Regions from separate parts of the Pseudobacillus sp. 179-B 2D1 NHS genome, predicted to be linked through region 2. Evidence: riboswitches for the same ligand, from Rfam matches in the RefSeq annotation. Region 2 holds a riboswitch; each other region holds the start of a gene.

Region 1 (5,406 bases), on a different contig from region 2:
ATAGTAAGAATTATGAACATCCTTTGCTGCCTTGCTTCTATTTTAATGTAGAAAATCAAAAATACTATGGGTTTCCAAATATAACAGGTGGTGGTGTGAAAGTTGGCCGGAATGATTCGGAGAAAGAAACAGATCCAGATGCAATGAGTCAGGACTTTGGCAAATACCTTAATGATGAAGGAGATTTAAGAAACTTTTTAGAAAAGTTTTTGCCAGGAGCAGCCGGCAAACTTATAAAGGGCAGCTCCTGTATGATTACAAAAACCCCCGATAAGGACTTTATTATAGATCAGTACCCTGGATTTTCGCACGTGATGATTGCCGGTGGGTTTTCGGGACACGGCTTTAAGTATAGTAGCGTTTTAGGAGAAGTACTAAGCGAGATAATCATTCATGGGCAAACGATTCATGATATTTCAATGTTTTCCATTTCAAGACCAGCATTAGCGACTGTAAGATGAAAAGTTGTTTTCTCATTTGATAGTCTAGAACTTGTTAGTTTAAAATAGATACGGATTAAAAGTAGTCTATAAATATTGATTTAAAAGAAAAAACTCATTTGTATTCCAAATGAGTTTCAGAATGTAGACAAACTTAATGACATTAGAGCTGAACGGGGACTGTTGATTTCCATTCCAGACGCTTCGCTTTCCGCGGGGCGGGCGGTGAGCCTTCTCGTCGCGAAAGCGCCTGCGGGGTCTCACCTGTCCCGCTGATCCCGCAGGAGTCTTCGCGCTTCCATTCCAATCAATAGGGCTTGCAAAATTAGGGTAGCCGTACAACTATACTTGCTTTAAGATGAACTTGGAGAGGGATATCTTTCTCTCGAATGGCTTTAAAACTAATGAAAAATCAAAAGGGGTTCAGAATAAGACCATTCCGAACCCCTTTTGTTGATAAAATGAAACTCATTCATATCCAAAATGAGTTTTTTGTGTTGTTGAAAAACAACTTGGCAAAGGAAATTCCTGTTAACTTTCACAGAGATTTTTATGTTTTTTTGTTTTTAGAATGAATTAAAGCTTCTTGTTGAAATATTGATTTTAACATTTCTATTACTGAGTTAAGTGTTTAAAAGAATTCCTACTGATTTTTGGAATAGTAATTTCTTTATTTGCTCTCTCTACTAAATAACTTGCAAATTCACTTACCTTCTCGAATTCATTAGGATAACCAAACTCCAGTTCTTTATCAATAGTGTAAACATCCATAAAATAAGTGGTATCTGGTTTATAGTCTAACATGCCGTCAACAAAATTTAATATTTGTCGAAATTCACTATCATATTTCTCATGGTGAGTTTCAAAATACGAAAAGAACAAGACAGCAATATGATTAGCTCTAGCATAATCTTCAAATTCCTCTTCACTCATCCCACTTTCGGATAAAACCGTATTATCACTTAAGACAGTTTTCCGGTGAGTATCATAAAATATTAAGTATCCTACATTATCAAAGTCAGGAGTAATAACTCTATAAAATTCAAAGTCTTTGCTGGCTATTAATCTTTGAAAAGTTAACATTATCATCTATCCCTTTCTTCATGGAATGGTTACGAACGCTTTTCATTGTGCAAAAGTTCTAGTAGCATCAGTTTTGTAGTGTTGCATGAGTCTATCTTCTATAAAACATCCAGTTGTCGACTTACAATAAAGTCGTTTAATTATAAGTAAAGATGTTACATTAAAGATAAAGTTATTTGAAAATTCTTCTTCTGTTATTCTTCAATTGGACTATTTTGTTGAATAACACGTTTTATTATCTATAAATTAACCCTACATAATTGTGCACGAAAAGTCGGATGGATGCATTTGATTCTTGCTATTCTTTTGATAAAGGAGGTCATATCAATGGATTTGCTTAAAGATATGAATGGCGCATTACAATATATTGAAGAAAACCTTACGAATGAGATTGATTTTAAAGAAGTAGCAAGACGGGCTTTCTGCTCCGAATATCACTTTAAAAGGATGTTTTCCTTTCTTTCAGGTGTTTCATTATCAGAGTACATCCGGCGCAGACGGCTTACTCTTGCCGCGTTTGAGCTTAAAGACAGCTGCGCAAAGGTCATTGACATTGCCGTAAAATATGGATACAATTCCCCCGATTCTTTTGCACGGGCTTTTCAAAATTTGCATGGCATCACACCTTCAGAGGCTAGAAGTAATGGCCATTCACTTAAAGCTTATCCACGAATGACCTTCCATTTATCAATCAAAGGAGGAAATGAAATGAACTATCGAATGGAAGAAAAAGAGGCATTTCGCATCGTGGGTATGAAGAAAAGAGTTCCTATTATTTTCAACGGAGTTAATCCGGACATTGCCTCTATGTGGAGAAGCTTAGATAGTGAAACGATAAATACTCTAAAAAAACTTTCTAATGTCGAACCTATAGGACTTCTTAGTGCATCCACCAACTTTTCTGAAGGCAGGATGGAGGAAAAAGGGGAACTTGATCACTATATTGGCGTGGCAACAACGAAAGCGTGTCCTGATCATCTAACACAGCTTGAAGTTCCTGCTCTATCGTGGGCTGTATTTGAAGCCATCGGACCATTTCCGGATACGCTGCAAGATGTATGGGGACGCATTTATTCTGAATGGTTCCCATCCTCAAATTATGAACAAATAGAAGGTCCAGAAATCCTGTGGAACGAAAATAAAGATGTAACTTCACCCACTTTCAAAAGTGAAATATGGATACCAGTTTCAAAAAAGTAATGATAATCAATTAGAAAGTCAGCGTATCAGTTATCTTTCAAGCGCAGTAAAGCATCTTCTATCGAATTACCCCCGTTCTGAAGTCTGAACGGGGGTATGCTTGTTTGACGTTATAAAATGAAATAACTTTATTTTCATCTTATAGCAGTAGCCTAATAGTGATTTTTTATTTTCTGCAAAATTTTATAACATTGCCAATAAAAAGATTTATAATATAACTATTACTTATTAAAAATGTGAAAAGCAAACTTGTCGAAAGATTAGGACGCAAAGCCGACAGGTCTAAAACCAAATGGGTTATGATGGCTGGGCTGCCCCTACAATGAGAGGGGTAAAAAATGACTTCGCAAGTATTAAACGAAGCAGCTGTTGTAACGGCATTGGAGTCCAACTTAGCAATGATAGAATTTAACTTGAACAGAGAAGTGATTTGGGCGAATGAAAACTTTGCAAAGACTTTGGACTATACAGCCAGTGAAATGAAAAATATGAAGCATGAGCAATTTTGCAGGCCAGCGTTTAGAAACAGCAGGCAGTATGAAGACTTGTGGATGAACCTTGGAAAAGGAGTCAAATTCCAAGAGAAAATTCAGAGAGTAAGCAAGCGGGAAAATTTACTATGGTTCGAAGCGACCTATATTCCGGTTCGAGATGCGGACGGGGAAGTGGAAGCTGTTCTGAAAATCGCCACTAATATTACAGAACGAGAAAATTATACAAGGGGAATCATTTCTCAATTAAAAGATATGCCCGTAGAATTAGTCAATATAATTGTCACCAATTCTTCTGAAAAAATTCAGGCCATCGAATCATTAAAAACGCAAACAGATCTAATCAGTGAGATATCTAAACTTATACGCAATATTTCCTCACAAAAGAATATGCTAGCCTTAAATGCAGCTATTGAAGCTGCCCGGGTGGGAGAACATGGACGAGGTTTTAAGGTGGTCGCTGATGAAGTGCGGAAATTGGCTGGTCAGGTTGATCATGCCGTTAAAAATATGAATATGAATGTAGAAAACATTTCAAACGAAGTAAGAAGGATTAGCCAAATAACCGATGATTTACAGCAAATAATCATAGAAACGCAATCCGAATTTAATAAGGATATTGAAGAATTCGAGAATATGATGAAATAAAAAACAATTCGTCGATCGTCATAAGAACAGATTATAGTTAGTAGAAAGAGACAAACCAAATAACGTCTAATTGGTTTAGCGTTTATTAAAAGATTTCTAATACTAAAGAATCTGGAAAAGATAAGAATAGAACTATGGAGAGGATGACTTGAGAAAAGCGATAGTTGTAGGCGCAAGTTCCGGCATAGGCGAAGAATTGGCGGAAATTTTATCGAATAAGGGATATATTGTCGGGTTAGCCGCTAGAAGGGAAGATAAGCTCCTTGCTCTCCAAGAACAACTAATACATAAGTCGATTGTCAAAGGAGGCAATAGATGAGAATGTTTCAGGTTTTGTAATGACAGTGAACGTGGCATGTCATCATTTTCTAGCGAAGGATGCATGTCATTTATTCGGCCTATCATCGGTTGGAGCATTAATGGCTAATCCGGTTGCTCCTTTATACAATGCCTCAAAAACTTTCGTATCCAACTACTTGATGAACATCCGAAAAAAACTAAAAATGCAACAGGAAAACGTGTTTGCCACGGACGTTAAATGCAGATTCATTGATACGGAAATGGCTAAAGGCGAACCTGATAAACTGTTTTGGGCAGCATCTCCAGAAGAGGCTGCTTTGCAAATATATCATAGTATCAAAAAGAAAAAGAAGACAGTATATGGAACTAAACGATGGCGGTTTATTGCTTGGGCGTTAAAAATTCTTTCTTTATCCAATTAAAAATTCCTCAGAAATGCGCTGAACAGCTTAACAAACCGTTGAGCTGTTTTTTATACTAATCAGCTAAGACTATAAATTTTTAACTAATTACATATTGTGCAAAATTCAAATATAAAATTTATAAAAACATGCAAACAAGATACCTTACTTGAAAATACACATATAAGCAATGATTAATGAGTGTAAAGGTGCATATGGCGATGTTTAGAAAAATGCACAACAAAATAAAATACAAAAGTAGGTGGAGAATAATCGAATGTGTGATGAATTTCCTTCACAGTCAAGGGAATAGGTCAGATGTGCGACACAATCATGCAAGAAAAGGAGAAGATCGCAATGACTATAAAGATTAAGGTATATTCAGATTATGTATGTCCTTTTTGTTTCTTGGCAGAAAAACCGTTAAAAGAAGCGATCAAAGGGAAGGATGTAGAAGTAGAATGGATGCCTTTCGAGCTGCGTCCTTATCCAAATGAAACGTTAAAGCCTGAGGGAGACTATTTGCAAAGTACCTGGAAGCAATCGGTCTATCCGTTGGCTGAGCGTATGGGAATTGCTATCGTCTTGCCAAGCATATCACCACAGCCATACACACATCTGGCGTTTGAAGGATATCAATATGCAAAAGAGAAAGGAAAGGGCAACGAGTATAATGATCGGATGCTTCGTGCCTTTTTTCAAGAAGAACAAGATATTGGGGACATTGATGTGCTAACAAAAGTAGCTGGAGAAATTGGGCTTAATGAGTCGGAGTATCGGACAGCCTTGGAGAGAAGAACCTATAAAGAAGCACACCAAAAGGCGCTAACACATGCCTATGAA
Region 2 (5,406 bases):
CCATCGAAACTAATTGTTCTTTTGTTGCTGTTGAGACGCTTTCATTGCTTGCCGCTGACTCTTCAGCTACATTTCTAACGACATTCATTGAATCGGCAACTTGAACAGTACCTGAAGATAGTTGGTTAATCGCGCTAGCAACATCTTTAATTTGGGAGACGACTTCATGAATGGAAATTTCGATTTTCTCAAATGATTCTCCGGCTTCCTGCACTACATTAAGGCCTGCTTCTACTTCTGTTGCCGCAGAGGTCATAGATTGTAAGGTTTGTCCTGTGTTACTTTGAATGATTTGAATCAAATTTGTAATTTGCTCGGCTGAGGCTGCTGATTGTTCAGCAAGCTTCCGTACTTCATCAGCAACTACAGCAAACCCTTTGCCTGCTTCTCCTGCTCTTGCTGCCTCGATGGCAGCATTTAAGGCAAGAAGATTGGTTTGAGCAGCAATCGCTGTAATCACCTCATTAATTCTCCTAATCTCACTTGAGCTTTCGCTAAGTTCTTTAATCGAAACTCCTAACCCTGTAACATTTTCATTGATGGAATTCATCTGTTGCATAACTTTTTCAATCGACTGCTTTCCCTCAGAGGACATATCAGACGTTTGGGAAACTTTTTGTGACACTTGCTCAGCATGAACAGTGATTTTCTCTGCATAACCTGCCATCTCATTAATAATTTTTGTGCTCTCTTCCACACTTCTTAATTGGCGGCTTGATCCTTTAGCCAATTCTTCAATATTAGTAGATACGCTCTCGCCAGCGCGGCTGCTTTGTTCGGCGCTTGCGCTTAATTCTTCAGAAGAAGCCGCAACCAACTCAGATGTTTCGCTCACTGTTTTAATAATTTGCTTTAAGCCATTAATCATGTTGTTAAAAGAGGACACCAGCTGGCCGATTTCATCTTTAGAGCGATAGTTTCCTTCAACCGTAAAGTCTCCGTCTTCCGCCCTGGACATTAAAGATTGGATTTGTTTGATCGGATTGACGATAATTTTCGTAATCATGAGCCCAATGAAAATCGAAATAACGATTCCCAACAAACTAACTGTAATTAAGATCAGCCTAGCTGTTCCCAATTTCTCGTTGTTTTTCTCTTTAATTCTCTTCGCTAATTGCTCATTGTAATCTTGAAGGTCATTAATTGCCTGATTGATTTGCTGGCGTTTCTGAGAAGCTTCTCGATTATAAAGAGCATATGCCTGATCGTTCTTATTTTGAGCAGCCAAATCAAGCACTTTTTGCCTCAGCTCTCGAAATTCAAGCAATCTTTTCTGAAAAACTGCTAATCCTTCTTTCTCTTCGGAGGATAATTCTGTTTTTTTGTATTGCTCCATCCATGCATTATTTTCCTTTATTGCTCGATTAATGCTATTCATCAACTCTTCGTATTTGGCCGGGTCCTTAGTGACCATAATTTCCAAGGTGAAAGCATCGATTGCACGGTTATTGGCATTTATCCTCCCAAGCCAATCAAGCGGCTGCAAGTGCTCCTTATACATTATCTCTGAACCATGAGCCATCTCTTTCATATTTTTATATCCCACTACACCGACAATGCTTGTAATAACAGCAAAGAGAATAATCAGGGTTAATAATTTCTGTGATATCTTCAAATCATGTAGAATCTTCATTGTCTAGCCCCTTTTTTGTAAAGTTTTTATTAAGTTATATCGGACATTTATCATCTAAATATAGAGCTAGTCTCGTCTATAAAAAAAATTTTTTTGGGAATGTTTAAAACATGACACAAATTCAGTAAAAGACATCTAAAACAACTAAAAAAACGCAACTAGAAAAGTTGCGCTTGATATTTTCATGACTGCCATGCCATCCAGCTTTGCAAGGAATGAATAGAGAAACCTTCAAAACTTGAAAGATTGCCGTAATAAGACTTAACGATCGCTAATTGCTCCCACATATATGTCTCGCCTTCTTCAGAAAAAGAAACAAAGTCAGCTTCCGTGGAAGGAACTGTTTCCACTCCAACAGAAACTTTTTTATTCTTTGCTGCAGCGTTATTCATCTCATTTCGAACGAGCTCCATTATTCCGTTCGGGCTGCCAGCAGTATCCCGATAAGCCATAATGGTAATGGCATCCGTATTTGCAATGACCCACTCTGATAGCTTTCCTTTTCCTAAAGTGTTGCTGTAATTTTTTTCATCAAACCAAAATGGAATATCTACTGCAAGAGGCAGACCTAAGCGCTGGGCGGATTGATGGGCCTCTATCAAAAGTGTTTGATAAGCTAAAACTGTTTTTTTATATTGACTGTTCCATCCCTCATATAAATACGGTTCCACATCTAAATGAATTCCCTTAAACTTTTCTTCCGGCAATGCTTTCACCTGGTAATTGGTTACCCAGGAGAAAAAACTTCGCTGCTGGGCAAGCCCCTTGCTGGAAACCCAGGAAGGAGCACCGTCCAGCGCATGCACTTGAATTCCTTTTGCTGCTGCCTGTTTAATAAATTCTTTATAATGCTCTGTTGAAATGCTCTGATCAATCTGCAAATATACTCGTCCCACTTGACGATCCTGCATAAACGCAAGCAGTTTATCTTTGCTTGTAACAATTTCCTGTGTATCCCATAGCCAAGTTGACCGCGGCTCCGTCACTTCATTTGCTGCCGCTCTGTCACTTGTCATCAGAAATACTGCACTTCCTGCCATGAATGCCATCACTATCAACAAACACACATTCTTTACGCTGTACACACCGTTCTCCCCCTTTTGTTGAAAGCCATTGCTCTTCAATGCTGAGGAGAATGGCAGCCCGGCGGCCATACAGTCTCTGCTGCTTAGGTCCGTAGCTTTGCGTCCCTGCCTTTCGCCAGGTTTGCCTTTTACACCTTTATTATCGGTGGAGAAGAAAGGAATGTTTAAGAAATGTAGCAAAAGCAATTAGTTATCTAAAACTCACTGTGTGACACCCACTTTAGACAAGCTCTGTGCCTAGAGGAGGCGACTTTCGCAACGGCTCTTCCCGATGATTGTCTAGTTTCTGATCCCCCCCTATTTGCTGCTCCACCTCCCGGAGGATGTCGGCAAGTGGCGTAACAACCCCCTTATCGTCTTTGTATGCAACATGTTGAGGTTTAAAATGTACAGGCGACTCTAAGCCGGCAGCTGCTGCAAGACGGAATAATCCTTCCCGAAGGGTGATCAAATAGTTGGCTGTCCGGTATTTTTTCTCATCAATGACAAGTGCTTTTTGTAGATCTGGATCAGTGGTGGCCACTCCAACCGGACAAATATTCGATTGACACTTCAATGTTTGAATGCATCCTACTGTAATCATGAATCCACGCGCAATATTAACGAGATCAGCCCCCATCGCAAGAGCAATTGCAATCCGGTCAGGGGTAAACAGCTTGCCGGAAGCGATAATCTTTACCCGGTCACGCACCCCATATTTCTGAAGAGTAGCTACAAGAATAGGCAAAGCGGATTTAATCGGCAACCCTACACTGTCAATCAGTTCCTGGTACGAAGCTCCTGTGCCCCCTTCTCCTCCGTCCACTGTAATAAAATCAGGTCCTTTTCCGGTTTCCTTCATATATTTAACCAATTCTTCTACACTGTTATTGCTGCCGACGACAATCTTCATTCCCACTGGTTTCCCAGTATGGTGGCGAATTTTCTCAATGAATTCACATATGGAGGGCACATCGCTAAATTCCCGAAAACGGTTTGGACTATCAATTGATTTATAAGGTTCAACTTTACGTATAGCGGCAATTTCGGGTGTTACTTTTTCGGCATCAATATGTCCGCCTCGCGCCTTTGCCCCTTGTGCCAATTTGATCTCAAACGCTTTAATTTGCGGAATTTCACTCTTTTTCTTTAATTCTTCCCAGTCGACTGCTCCTTGTTTATCCCGTATGCCAAATAAACCAGGACCGATCTGCATAATAATATCGACTCCGCCTTTTAAGTGATAAGGGGATAATCCGCCTTCTCCCGTGTTCATCCAAGATCCTTTTCCTAAAGCTAACCCTTCGGATAAAGCGGTAATAGCCTTGTCTCCCAATGATCCATAACTCATGGCTGACATGCCAATCTGTCCTTTTAAAATAAACGGATGCTTAGTAGTTGGGCCAATCACCACAGCCTCCTCATCATCCAGCAAATAAGCGAGTGCCTCTTCATCCTCCCGCTTTTCCTCTCTTTGCATAAAAAGAGGATCTTTTAATAAAATATATTTTTTTGTTAACACTTTTTCTTTTCTGTCTACTTTCAGTTCCTCTGTCAGCTTCGGAAACATATCATTTCGTATGAAAAATCCCTCTTCCTCAAAGTCACGTTTTGATCCAAATCCGACAACATCACGGCTGTATTTTGCACTTTTAACAATATGTTCGTAATCCTCTCTAGAGAAAGGCCGGCCTTCCGTATCACTATTGAACCAATATTGTCTCATTTCCGGTCCAATCTTCTCAAAAAAATAACGAATTCTTCCAAGAAGTGGGTAATTCCTTAAAATGGAGTGGCTTTTCTGATTCCGATCAAATAACATCATATACACTAGAAAAGAAATAAATATAATGAAAATAACGGCCAGCAGCACGGATCCTAAAATAATTAAAAAATCTGCAAGGTTCATTATTATTCCTCCAATTTATGACGGTTCAGGTTTCCTTAATTTGCACGTACGTCGAGGAATATATGCAGGGAAGAGAATTTCATCAGACGCTTGTTATTTCAGTAAAGAAAAGAGCCTCCGAAAATGGACCATTCCCATGTTTTTTCGGAAGCTCTTTTATATTAATTGTTATTTATTAGCGACAGCGTTATCACGTAAAAAAGCAGCCCCAGCAATGCCTGGCTCAGTCATCTCAAAAGGATTTAAAATAAGCTCAATCTCTTCTTCTGTTAAAATTCCCTGCTGCAAGCACAATTCACGAACCGATTTTCCGCTCGCGATCGCTTCTTTGGCAATTTGTGCAGCTGTTTCATATCCAATATGAGGATTGACCGCTGTAATGATTCCCACACTTTTTTCTACGTATTCTTCCAAGCGAGCCACATTGGCCTCAATGCCAGAAAGACAACGGTCTGTAAAGGTACGGAATCCATTCTCCATGATATTGATAGATTGAAGTAAATTAAAAACTAACACAGGTTCCATAACGTTCAACTCAAACTGTCCTGCTTCAGAAGCTAAACAAATCGTGTGATCATTACCTATCACTTGAAAAGCGATTTGATTGATCACTTCTGCCATGACCGGATTGACCTTTCCAGGCATAATCGATGAGCCAGGCTGACGTGCCGGCAGGCTAATCTCAGCAAGCCCTGCGCGCGGACCCGAAGCCATCAACCGAAGATCATTGGCAATCTTAGACATATTAATCATACAAATTTTTAATGCGGCAGACACTTCCGTATACGCATCCGTATTTT
Region 3 (5,406 bases), on a different contig from region 2:
CTCTCTTCCACTTATTATGAAAGGGTCGGTCCATTTTTCATGCTGGTTCATGGACAAAAGGTTTTTATTCACAAAATAACAGTCCCGCTTGCTAAAAGCAGCGGGACCATTCCTACCTTCATAAAAATGGGGCACTTTAAAAATCAGCGCTGAAGAGATGAATTCATCTGTTGGTTCTGTTGATTTTGCTGGTATTGTTGAGAACTCAATTGCTTCAATTGTTGCTGAGACTGATCAATTTGTTGAGTCATTTGGTTTAGAATGCTAAACGATTGCAACGTTTGTCCCACGCTCCCTAGCATTTGTGCAGCTTGTTGAACTGTTTGCTGAAGCTGCTGGAACGTCTCTTGTTGCTGACTTTGAGCTTGTCTTCTAAATTGCTGCATCTGTTGGAGCAATTGGGATGCTTGCTCGTTTTGCATAGTAGCAGGCTGGTCGATAGAACCTAATTGTTGTTGAGAACTTTGGAGTTGGTTCAAGGCAGTGGCCATAGAATCTAATTGGCTTCTTAAAGGCGCCAATTCTTCTCCAATCTCTTCTTCAAATTTTCTTTCCGCTACTCTTTCAGCTACTTGTTCAGTTACCTCTTCAGATGTTTTTTTAGCCATTATAAAGTCCCCCTTTGTTAAATTCGGCACATTTTCCATCACCAAGTCATCCGTCCTGTTATCTGCTCGTCCCTTTTTTTCTGTAGAAACAAAATGAATAACAGCAAGAATAACCAAGCCGACGATTAATAGCGTAAGAATCAAATGTACTACCTCCTGGGCTGGCGACTATGTGCTGCTTTTGAAACACAATGATATTATGGACTTTGCAACCGACTCTTATTAATACCAATGATTCCTTTGGAAGTCATTAAATAGAGAGATCATTTACTTTTTTTAACACATGCATTCCACTACTCCCCACTCTTATATGAACCGATTCCTTTTCCACTAACTTTATCATGAGAAAAAGCCTTGCTCACTAAGAGCAAAGCTTTTATTGTTTATATGAGAGGAAGCATATGCCTATTTATCCTTCTTGTTGCTCTATTGTTGCAATGGCAATGGAAAGCCCTTCAACCACTCCTTTAATGTAGGACTCTTTATTAATGTTGTCCTTCTTTAAGGCTATTTCAATCTGTTTGTTCTCATACAAATCCTTTGCATTTTGCAACATTTTGATGACTTCGTTTTTATCCATTGACAATCCTCCTATCTTACCCATGTTGTTCATTTCTACTAGCAGTCTAATCGAGTACAAATTAACCCTCGAAGGCAGCCACCTTCTGTAACTTATTTACCCACCAAGCAAGCTGTTTAATCCTCCATCGGGAAAAAATAAGAAATGAGTTAAACATTTAAAAATTCGTCTAATCTTTCCTCTGCCGATTCATTATTTGCAGGCAACTCCGTTAAAATATTTAGCATCAAATTCTTTTCAGCCATCTTCTTTAATGCGTCAAATACATTCGGCTTATAATTTTTTAGCAGCGTCATAATTTCAGCAGCCGGCAATGGCACTTTAGATCGAATCTTTAAGAAAGACCACAAATAAGCGACAAAATCGTGAGCGGCATCGGTGTTATCCGGATGTTTTTTTAGTAAATCATAAAATCGTTGAATGCTTTTTCTTAATTCTTCATTTTCTTCCATCAATTTCGGTCCCTACCTTTTATTTGCGTAATCACCCAAATGAGGAAGTCTTTCTCATTTGGCAGCCCGGCTATCATTGTCTGTAAACTTTAGACCCGTGGCTTTGCGTCCTTATTTTTCAATAAGTTTGCCTTTTCATCAGAAACAATTTAATCATACAATAAACAAGGGGATGATGAAAAACATAACCCTTGCTCTTTATATTAGGTAACACGTTCAGCCATTTTTTTCAATTCCTTTGCACGTAAAATAATAAATGCAGTCATGTATTTTTCTAAAAATAACTTATCAGCTATAACGCCCAGTATACCAAGTGGAGACTTATATTGAAACGTATCTATCATTAATGTGCCATCCGCTTTTTCAACAAATTGATGTATATGCTTAAAAGAGTGAAAAGCTCCATGTACCATTTCATCTATGAATTTATTCGGCTTCTCCATAAATGTCACCTGGGATGTCAGCCTTTGCTTAATACCAAAGTGAACGGCTTCCCAAATAACAATATCTCCTTCCTCCAACATTCCTTCGGTTACGCCCCCAACCGCTTTTTCGTTTGTCTGATGTGTCGTTTGTGTATGTACCTTTACATTCCTCGCCAGATCAAAACATACTTCAATCGGTGCTTGAATAAATTGTTCATGTATAATAACAGGCATTTTCCTTCTCCTTTTGAGGCCTGGCTTATGGTTACCCCTTTTGACAGTGGCCTATGGTCATGGCAGAAAGGTTTTCTCCCTATGGCCTAACAATGTGAAACCTCGTATCTCCAAAGCCACATTAGTCAATTCTCAGCTGTCCACTTTTCCCGGTCATAAAAGACTAAATCGAAATGGAATACTGTCTTTAAGCTACTGACATGCTGCAATATAAACAAACGTTCATCCCCAAACAAAAGCGACATGAGTTTCAATCTCTTTTAGTTTAGACGCCAGCATGTCGCCAATCAATAGAATTAAACTCTCGAAAAGACATTCCTGTACCATTCAATAAAGTTGCACAAAGTAATTCTTGATCTATCCCCTTTGTCTATTCTTGATAAATTTCGTTGATCATTAAATATGGTACGTTTCTCCATTTCATCCTTATATAAAGGATAACCTGGCTTATTGTTAGACTTACCTGATCGTTGTCCCCATGTACTTATTTTGCAAACTAATTTTGAATCTGCGAATAAAGAGGATGGAAGAAAACAGAATAACTACTTTACAACAATAAGCTGCTAAATAGAGGCAAAAAAGCAGTTGAAAGAGCCCTCTCTTTAACTGCTTTTCTGGGAGCACCAGCCCCTGCTTCAATGATCATTAGTTAATAAAATAAAAAGCTGTTCCATAAGCCGGATTTCCGTCTTATAGAACAGCTTTTTCATTTAAATAAACAAGCTGGCCTACTAAAAAAGCTCTTTTCTTTTTACTTAAGAATCATTTTCTTATCTAGTGTTAGCTGTACCTCTTGTTCATTTGTATTGAAAATTTGTTTTTTCTTCATTTTGAAGTGATAAACCACGTAACAACCAATAAAGAAGGCTCCGCCGCAATAAAGCGCCATGCGCTGCGCAGGATCAAATGCCAAGCTAATCATGACGATACAGTTGGCAGTCAAAGCAATGATCGGCAGTACCGGATAAAGAGGAATTTTAAACTTTAAGTCTTCCACTTTGCCGCCCTGGCGGATATACGCTCTTCTGAATGCAAGCTGGGAAGCTGTAATAGCGATCCAGCCAATTTGCGCTCCTAAGCCTGCAAGGGAAAGCAGCCAAACAAATACAGTCTTTGCCGCTACTACACTTGAAAGCAAAGATAAACCGGCTATTGCAAGTGTGATGAGCAAGGCATTCATCGGTACCCCTCTCTTATTTACCCTTCCTAACGCTGGGCTTGCCATCTTCTCTCCGGAAAGAGAGTATAGCATGCGTGTCGCAGCATAAAGACCAGAGTTAGCAACCGATAGAAGAGCGGTAAGAATAACGAAATTCATTATATCCGCTGCATAAGGAATCCCGATGCTGTCAAATATAACGACGAATGGGCTTTCAATGACTCCCGCCTTTTCCATAGGAATCATGCCTGCAAGTACAAAGACAGATAGCACGAAGAAGAAAAGTGTTCTCCAAACTGTTTGTCGAATGGATTTAGGAATGGTTTTCTCAGGATTTTCACTTTCCCCGGCAGCGATCCCAATTAGTTCGGTACCCTGGAAGGAGAAATTCACGGTAATCATTGTTATTAGCAAGGCGGATATCCCATTAGGGAAAAGCCCCTCGGCATAAAAGCGCGAAAGAAATGGTGCCTCTTCTCCACCTTTCATATCAATTAAACCAAACATGGCAGCTCCGCCAACTATGAGAAACACAATAATGGCTATCACTTTAATACTTGAGAACAAAAATTCTGCTTCAGCAAACGCTCTTGTTGACAGGGCATTCAATAAAAAGAGAAGAGCAGCGAATATAGCACACCACATCCAAACTGGTGAATCAGGGAACCATCTCAACATGAGCTGGCCTGCCGACAAAAATTCTAACGCAACAGTCACTGCCCAGCCAAACCAGTAAAGCCATCCAATAGAGAAACCAGTCGCGGGGCCAATAAATCTCGTAGTATAGGTTTGAAATGAACCTGAGACCGGCATGGCAACAGACAATTCCCCGAGGCAAAGCATGGTTAAATACATGATGAACCCGCCCACTAGATAAGAGAGAATCGCACCGGTCGGTCCAGCTTCATGAATAGTATAACCTGATCCAAGGAAAAACCCTGTACCAATACATCCTCCCAGAGAAATCATAAATAAGTGCCTTGCTTTCATGCTTCTTTTTAATTCATGTGTTTGGTTTTCTCCTGACTTCATTCAAACTCTCCTTTAGCTTGTTATTTTGAAAACGATTTCGTTTTTGTATAGGAGTTATTCCATTGATTATTACGATTTTGCGGGCCCTTTATCTTTTTTGATAAACTGCCCGCAGAAAAATCTATGATTCTTGCTACATAAAAGATTGACTAGCTTTATAGAAGCTCATGGCTTTCTTGGTTGTTAAGCTGCTTTATTTAAATTACAGCAATGTATCTCCCAATAAGGAACTTATCAATGCAACAGCCGCTGCAGCCGTTTTGTTGTGCTCATCCAGGATTGGGTTGATTTCTACAAACTCTGCTGAAGTTACTATGTTAGCCTCTGATAACATTTCCATGGCTAAATGGCTTTCGCGGTAACTAATCCCTCCAGCTACAGGTGTCCCCACTCCAGGTGCATCCTCTGGATCAAGCCCGTCCAAATCAAGCGATAAGTGCACGCCATCCGTGCGTTCTTTTAAATAAGCGATCGTTTCTTCCATCACGGCAGTCATGCCTAAACGGTCGATTTCATGCATTGTAAACACTTTAATGCCTGTTTCCTTGATCAGTTCTCTTTCTCCCGGATCTAAAGAGCGAGCTCCGATAATAACCACGTTTTCAGGCTTTACCTTTGGAGAAAAACCGCCAATATTCGTTAGGGAAGGATGTCCCAGTCCCAGACTTACCGCCAAAGACATTCCGTGAATGTTTCCTGATGGAGAAGTTTCTGCGGTATTTAAATCGCCGTGGGCGTCATACCAAATCACCCCCAAATTTTCAGGGCGCTTCGCTACACCTGCCAATGTTCCAATAGCAATACTGTGGTCTCCCCCTAAAACCAACGGAAACCGGTCCATGCCAATTACCTCATCTATTTTTTGTCTCAGTGCCTCATTTCCCTCTGCGACAGCGCTTAAATTTTTTAAGTTATG
Region 4 (5,406 bases), on a different contig from region 2:
AGATATTGGAGGCAGCTGCTTTAGGGTGTTCCATCGTGATGAGCAACATTACAAATTCCGGCATTGGCTTCACACACAATGAAGAAGCACTGATCTGTGAACAGAATAAAGAATTTGTAGAGCATACTGAACAGTTGCTGATTAATAGAGAGCTGGCAGCCAAATTAGCCGGGCGGGCTAGAGAGTTTGTAGCCCACCGTTTTTCAGAGGAGGTTGTGACGGACCGATTGATTTCCACTTATACAAAAGCAGATAACTATTAAAAAACGGAACGGGGGAACGATGAATGCAGCTAATCTTATTATCCGGTGGGTCGGGAAAACGCTTATGGCCCTTATCAAACGATTCGAGATCAAAACAATTTTTACAGGTGCTTGCTAATGAAGACGGCCATATGGAGTCGATGGTGCAAAGAGTATGGCGGCAGCTTGGTCACGTGGGTTTACAGCAATCAACCATGATTGCTACAAGCAAATCTCAAGTAGATATGATACAAAGTCAATTAGGTTCGCATGTGCCGCTTATTACTGAACCGGAGAGAAGAGACACATTTTCCGCTATTGCTTTAGCAGCTGTATATTTGTATTGCATAAAGGGGGTTAGCTTACAAGAAGTAATTGGTGTACTTCCCGTTGATCCATTTGTTGAGGACCGTTTTTTCCATGAAGTGGAACGGTTGGAAGAAACATTGATAACTTCTGAGGCAGACCTTGCTTTAATAGGTGTAAAGCCGACATTCCCTTCAGAAAAGTATGGTTACATTTTACCTAAAATTGAGGACATTCAACGGGCTTATATGGAAGTAAGCCATTTTAAAGAAAAGCCGTCTGCATTACAAGCAGCTGGCTTAATAGAACAGCACGCTTTATGGAACGCAGGAGTTTTTGCATTTAAGCTTGAATACATTTTATCTATCCTTGAAGAAAAGGGCTTGCCTATCCATTACGAGGAGTTATACAAACAGTATTCGCTTCTGCCAAAAAAGTCATTTGATTATGAAGTCGTTGAAAAAACAAAAAAAATAGTAACGGTTCCTTATAACGGTTATTGGAAAGATCTTGGAACGTGGAATACACTAACAGAAGAAATGTGCACAAATCAAATGGGCGATGGAGTAATCAGTCAAGATTGCACAAATACTCATATGATTAATGAGCTGGGAATACCAGTTACTGTAGTCGGTGTGACGGATCTTATCATTGCAGCGAGTCCCGACGGTATTCTCGTATCGGATAAAAATAAAAGCCCGAGGGTTAAGACATTGCTTGATGGAATTCAGAAGCGGCCAATGTATGAGGAGAGACGCTGGGGTTGGTATCGCGTGCTCGATTATACGAAAGTGGAGGACGAAGCGGAGGTATTAACCAAGCGGGTTTGCATAAAAGCTACCAAGAATTTAAGTTATCAAAAGCATCGTTTTCGCAGTGAAGTCTGGACAATTATTAAAGGAAAAGGAGAATTTGCTTTAAATGGCTTAATTTATTCTGTGAAAGCGGGAGATGTGCTTCATATTCCAGTTGGAGCAGAACATGGGTTGAAGGCAATCACAGATTTGGAATTTATCGAAGTGCAATCAGGTTCTAATTTAGTAGAAGAGGACATATACCGCATTTACATGGACTGGTATGAAGTCGTGCAGCATTGCAATAAAGTAGTAAGTTGAATAAGAAGGCAAAATTGATGCTAGAGAAGAATATGCACATTAGATGGCTGCCTATTATTTTTCTATTTGGAGCAGTTAGTTTCTATTTGCTGATAGGTTTGCGGGGGTGGGGAGAGCCCGACCTTGAACAGACGAATCGTGCATCCCGGGAACAAGTTGTAGAAGTAGAAGATTTTACAACAGATGAAAGAGGAACAGCAGACGATTATTCAAAGGCGATTCAACAGGCCATTGATTTTTGTGTTACATACAAAAAAGAAAAAGTAATGTTTAGAGCAAACAAAAAGTATGTCGTCCAGTCAGGCTTTACTGTCAAAGAAGGCGTGAAACTGGAGTTTGGCCAAAATTCTATATTGGTGGTTAAGGGAAATGAGCGTGTGATAACCGTTGAGAAGGATGCCGTCATTATAAATGGAACCGTGCAAATCGTAGATCCTGATTTTCAGTCGGAAGTTATTTTTTTAAAAGGCACGGACCGCTTCGATGCCACAAATAGGACCCGTATTGAAAACATGGCGATTATCAACAAAAGTGAAAGTTACAAAGGAACGGGTCTTTCTCTTTATGCTAAGGGTCCGTGGCACAACATTAGCTTTGTTCATTTTGAAAATATTTCTATAGTGGGCTTCCAAACAGGCATTCAACTAAAAGCCGAAAATCCTAAAGATGAGACTTACAGTTGGATTAATGCCAATCGTTTTGAAAATGTGTCATTGGATGATTGTGTTTTTGGCATCCGGTTAGTAGGTTCAATCAGCATTCCAAATGAGTGCTCAGGCAATTATTTTACAGGGCTGCAAGTACAACTGACCGAACATACAGAGCAATTCATAAAGGCGGATGGTTCATATAATAAATTTGAGGGCATGGTTTGGGATGTGCAGCGTATCAGGCATTCTGCGCCGCTCGTAGTGCTTACAGCTGAAACAGAAAATAATCAATTAGATCTAAATATAGCAGATGAATGGATCAACGATCGTGGTCAGAAAAATAGTTACTGAGAAAAAAAGTGTCTGTTTATTCCGTCGAAAGAAGTGATAAAATGTTTTACTAAAACTAATGCAAACAACTCAATCCAGGTGCTAAAATTTAAGTAGAATAAAACTTTTCTTTTTCTTGCAAAGGCGAATATCAAATCATAGAAAAAGGCAAACTTATTGAAAAATAAGGACGCAAAGCTTCAGGTCTAAGGGGAAATACGCTATGACGGCTGGGCTGCCGATATTCTAGGAGGATTTTCTTATGAAAGAAGACCAAGTCTCAGTGGACAGGGAATGGATTGTTTTAATAAAAGAAGCAAAAGAGCTAGGAATCTCTCTTCAGGAAGTGAGGGATTTTTTGAAAAGCGGCCGGTTTGAGGGGACAAGTTTTAGGCTTGCCTGAAGATGACTCTAATGGGGGACATTCCGGTGAAGCGGTCAGATCTAAATAAGCAGAAAATAGTTGAATAGAGCCCTAATAAAAACTACAGCATTACGAAAGAAGTTTGACATGCGGGATCAATTGCCTATCGTTATTTCTGAATTTTCTGCTTGTTTGTTAAAGGAAGGCAAGTGAAAAAGCCCCGTTAAAAGAGAACTTATTTATCGGGACTATTAGACTTCTGCCATTTTTGAAACTCAAGAAATTGTTTAAACTGTTCTTTGCTGATCCCGGATTCCATTGCTTCTTTGGCCAGTTCGAGCCATTCAGTATCAATTTCTTTAATAGGATTGTCACCTTCGTCTATTAATTTCTCTACACTCACATTTAATACCGAGGCAACTTTATGCAGAAATTGAATAGAAGGATTTAATTGTATTTGGCGTTCCACTGAAGAGACGTATGATTTTGCTACTCCGGCTCGATTTGCCAATTCAGTCAACGAAAGTCCTTTAGACATTCTAAGCTCACGGATTCTTTCCCCTATAGACATTATGATCACCCTTAAAATATGCTGAAAACCGAATTATACAGATTTATTTTAACATGATACCGCTTAAAAGAACAAAGCCCTTATTAAAAGTAATGGAGCATTTATGATCAGTTACAGCAGGACTGGGCTGAAATTACACAAAAACATGAGAGAAGCGACTCACTCATATTGTTTCCACAACGTACTATCTTCTTATCTGATGCTCATCGGTAAAGGAGCATTTATATGTGAAAAGATGTGTTTGGCAACAGACTGAAACCTTTTGACAGTCAAGGGAAGAACGGCAGTAAATAGCTTGAATGGCTTCTCACACGGGTGAGGGGCTTTTCTTTATGACTAAAAAAGAGTTTGCTGGTAGCTCTCTAGCTCGTACAATCAATTGGACCTGTCTTTGCCACAGGTTAAGACTTTTCCTCGTAAGGATAAAATGTGACATTCTTCCCTTTCATTAGATATATTAGCTAGGGAATAATCAACATTAACAAGTAAAATTTAACTCCTATTACGATTTTGAAGAGTAGGATGGATAGACTTGTCGGCTAACATAAGAGACCGCCTCGTTTTTATTGACTCATCCATTGTTTACCAAAGGTGTATCGTTATGTATAATCAATAACATTGGGTAATGTAAGGAGGAATACTTTTTGAAAAGACTAGCTGTATTTTGTGGATCAAGTAATGGAGCTTCTGATCTTTATATTGAAGGAGCAAAAACTTTAGGAAAAGAGCTTGCTAAGCGCCAAATCGAGCTTGTATACGGAGGCGCAAGTGTAGGAGTAATGGGAGCGGTAGCTGATGCTGTTTTGGAAGCGGGCGGTCATGTCATTGGAGTGATGCCAAGCTTTCTTGATGAAAGAGAAATTTCTCATAAACACTTATCTCAGCTAATTGTTGTTGAATCCATGCATGAGAGAAAGGCTAAGATGGCCGAATTAGCGGACGGATTTATTGCCTTACCGGGCGGACCAGGAACATTAGAGGAATTTTTTGAAATTTTCACATGGGCTCAGTTAGGACTACATCAAAAACCATGCGGCCTTTTGAATATCAATAATTATTACACCCCGCTTGTCACCTTGTTCAATCATATGACAGAAGAACAGTTTTTACAGGAAAAATACCGTTCTATGGCCCTTGTAGACACTGATCCGGCGGGTTTGCTTCATCAGTTTAATACATATCAGCCGCCTTCAGTGAAAACCTATATTACAAAATCTCAAAGCTAACTAAAAATGTTGAAAATCCCATCGTTTGTAGGGGTAGTCACTTAGCCCATAAAGGGCATTAGAAGGCTTTTAAAACTTAATAACTAGCTATAAAAGGGTTTGACCAACAAAGCGCAAGGAATCCCCGCTCAGCCAGCTGCCAGAGATGACTGATAGTTAAAAAGCCCCCTGTTTAATGGGTGATTAGACTGAGAAATGGCGATTAATCGATAACAGGCAAGGATAAAATTGATTCTAGTATAAAGTTGCTAGTTTTTCGGTAACCGACAACAACCTATGGTAGTCTAGATAGCAGAAGCAGGTTATTAAATCTGAAATAAATTAGAGGGAAAACATGAAAAAGGATATGAAGACACGGCAGACTATTCTTAAGGCTGCCCTTGAATGCTTTAGTAAGAATGGTTATGTAAACACGTCTATTAGTGATATTGTCAAGTGTTCTGGTGTAAGCAAGGGTGGCATATACTGGCATTTTAAGAGCAAAGAAGAAATGTTTGTTCAAATGATTGAAGAAGAATACGAACCATGGCTGAATAGTATCCATTCCACTTTATCAACCATATCTGATCCTATTGAAAAACTCAAAAAATATGGGGAAATGT

What was found. Region 2 has a riboswitch for cyclic di-GMP ahead of ACH0BF_RS03575 (amidase). Riboswitches for the same ligand answer to the same signal wherever they lie in the genome.
Region 1: linked by a shared signal. The riboswitch ahead of ACH0BF_RS01300 (methyl-accepting chemotaxis protein) and the one ahead of ACH0BF_RS03575 (amidase) in region 2 are both predicted to bind cyclic di-GMP.
Region 3: linked by a shared signal. The riboswitch ahead of ACH0BF_RS24005 (hypothetical protein) and the one ahead of ACH0BF_RS03575 (amidase) in region 2 are both predicted to bind cyclic di-GMP.
Region 4: linked by a shared signal. The riboswitch ahead of ACH0BF_RS13210 (anti-repressor SinI family protein) and the one ahead of ACH0BF_RS03575 (amidase) in region 2 are both predicted to bind cyclic di-GMP.

What each region holds. Positions count from the first base shown of each region.
Region 1 covers NZ_JBIQDP010000001.1:229,561-234,966, forward strand. The annotation lists gene solA (N-methyl-L-tryptophan oxidase) at 1-461, shown strand, start outside; gene ACH0BF_RS01290 (hypothetical protein) at 1,056-1,523, opposite strand; gene ACH0BF_RS01295 (AraC family transcriptional regulator) at 1,851-2,723, shown strand; cyclic di-GMP riboswitch class I at 2,956-3,042, shown strand; gene ACH0BF_RS01300 (methyl-accepting chemotaxis protein) at 3,062-3,862, shown strand; gene ACH0BF_RS01305 (SDR family NAD(P)-dependent oxidoreductase) at 4,011-4,181, shown strand; gene ACH0BF_RS01310 (Rossmann-fold NAD(P)-binding domain-containing protein) at 4,201-4,584, shown strand; gene ACH0BF_RS01315 (DsbA family oxidoreductase) at 4,921-5,406, shown strand, end outside.
Region 2 covers NZ_JBIQDP010000002.1:250,598-256,003, forward strand. The annotation lists gene ACH0BF_RS03570 (methyl-accepting chemotaxis protein) at 1-1,633, opposite strand, end outside; gene ACH0BF_RS03575 (amidase) at 1,816-2,718, opposite strand; cyclic di-GMP riboswitch class I at 2,768-2,854, opposite strand; gene ACH0BF_RS03580 (FMN-binding glutamate synthase family protein) at 2,939-4,606, opposite strand; gene aspA (aspartate ammonia-lyase) at 4,775-5,406, opposite strand, start outside.
Region 3 covers NZ_JBIQDP010000043.1:16,541-21,946, reverse strand. The annotation lists gene ACH0BF_RS24015 (hypothetical protein) at 144-752, opposite strand; gene ACH0BF_RS24010 (hypothetical protein) at 1,018-1,188, opposite strand; gene ACH0BF_RS24005 (hypothetical protein) at 1,338-1,640, opposite strand; cyclic di-GMP riboswitch class I at 1,698-1,782, opposite strand; gene ACH0BF_RS24000 (SRPBCC family protein) at 1,844-2,299, opposite strand; gene ACH0BF_RS23995 (amino acid permease) at 3,051-4,490, opposite strand; gene rocF (arginase) at 4,693-5,406, opposite strand, start outside.
Region 4 covers NZ_JBIQDP010000012.1:30,210-35,615, reverse strand. The annotation lists gene ACH0BF_RS13225 (glycosyltransferase) at 1-263, shown strand, start outside; gene ACH0BF_RS13220 (sugar phosphate nucleotidyltransferase) at 287-1,663, shown strand; gene ACH0BF_RS13215 (hypothetical protein) at 1,681-2,664, shown strand; cyclic di-GMP riboswitch class I at 2,801-2,886, shown strand; gene ACH0BF_RS13210 (anti-repressor SinI family protein) at 2,906-3,046, shown strand; gene ACH0BF_RS13205 (helix-turn-helix domain-containing protein) at 3,243-3,578, opposite strand; gene ACH0BF_RS13200 (LOG family protein) at 4,223-4,804, shown strand; gene ACH0BF_RS13195 (TetR/AcrR family transcriptional regulator) at 5,139-5,406, shown strand, end outside.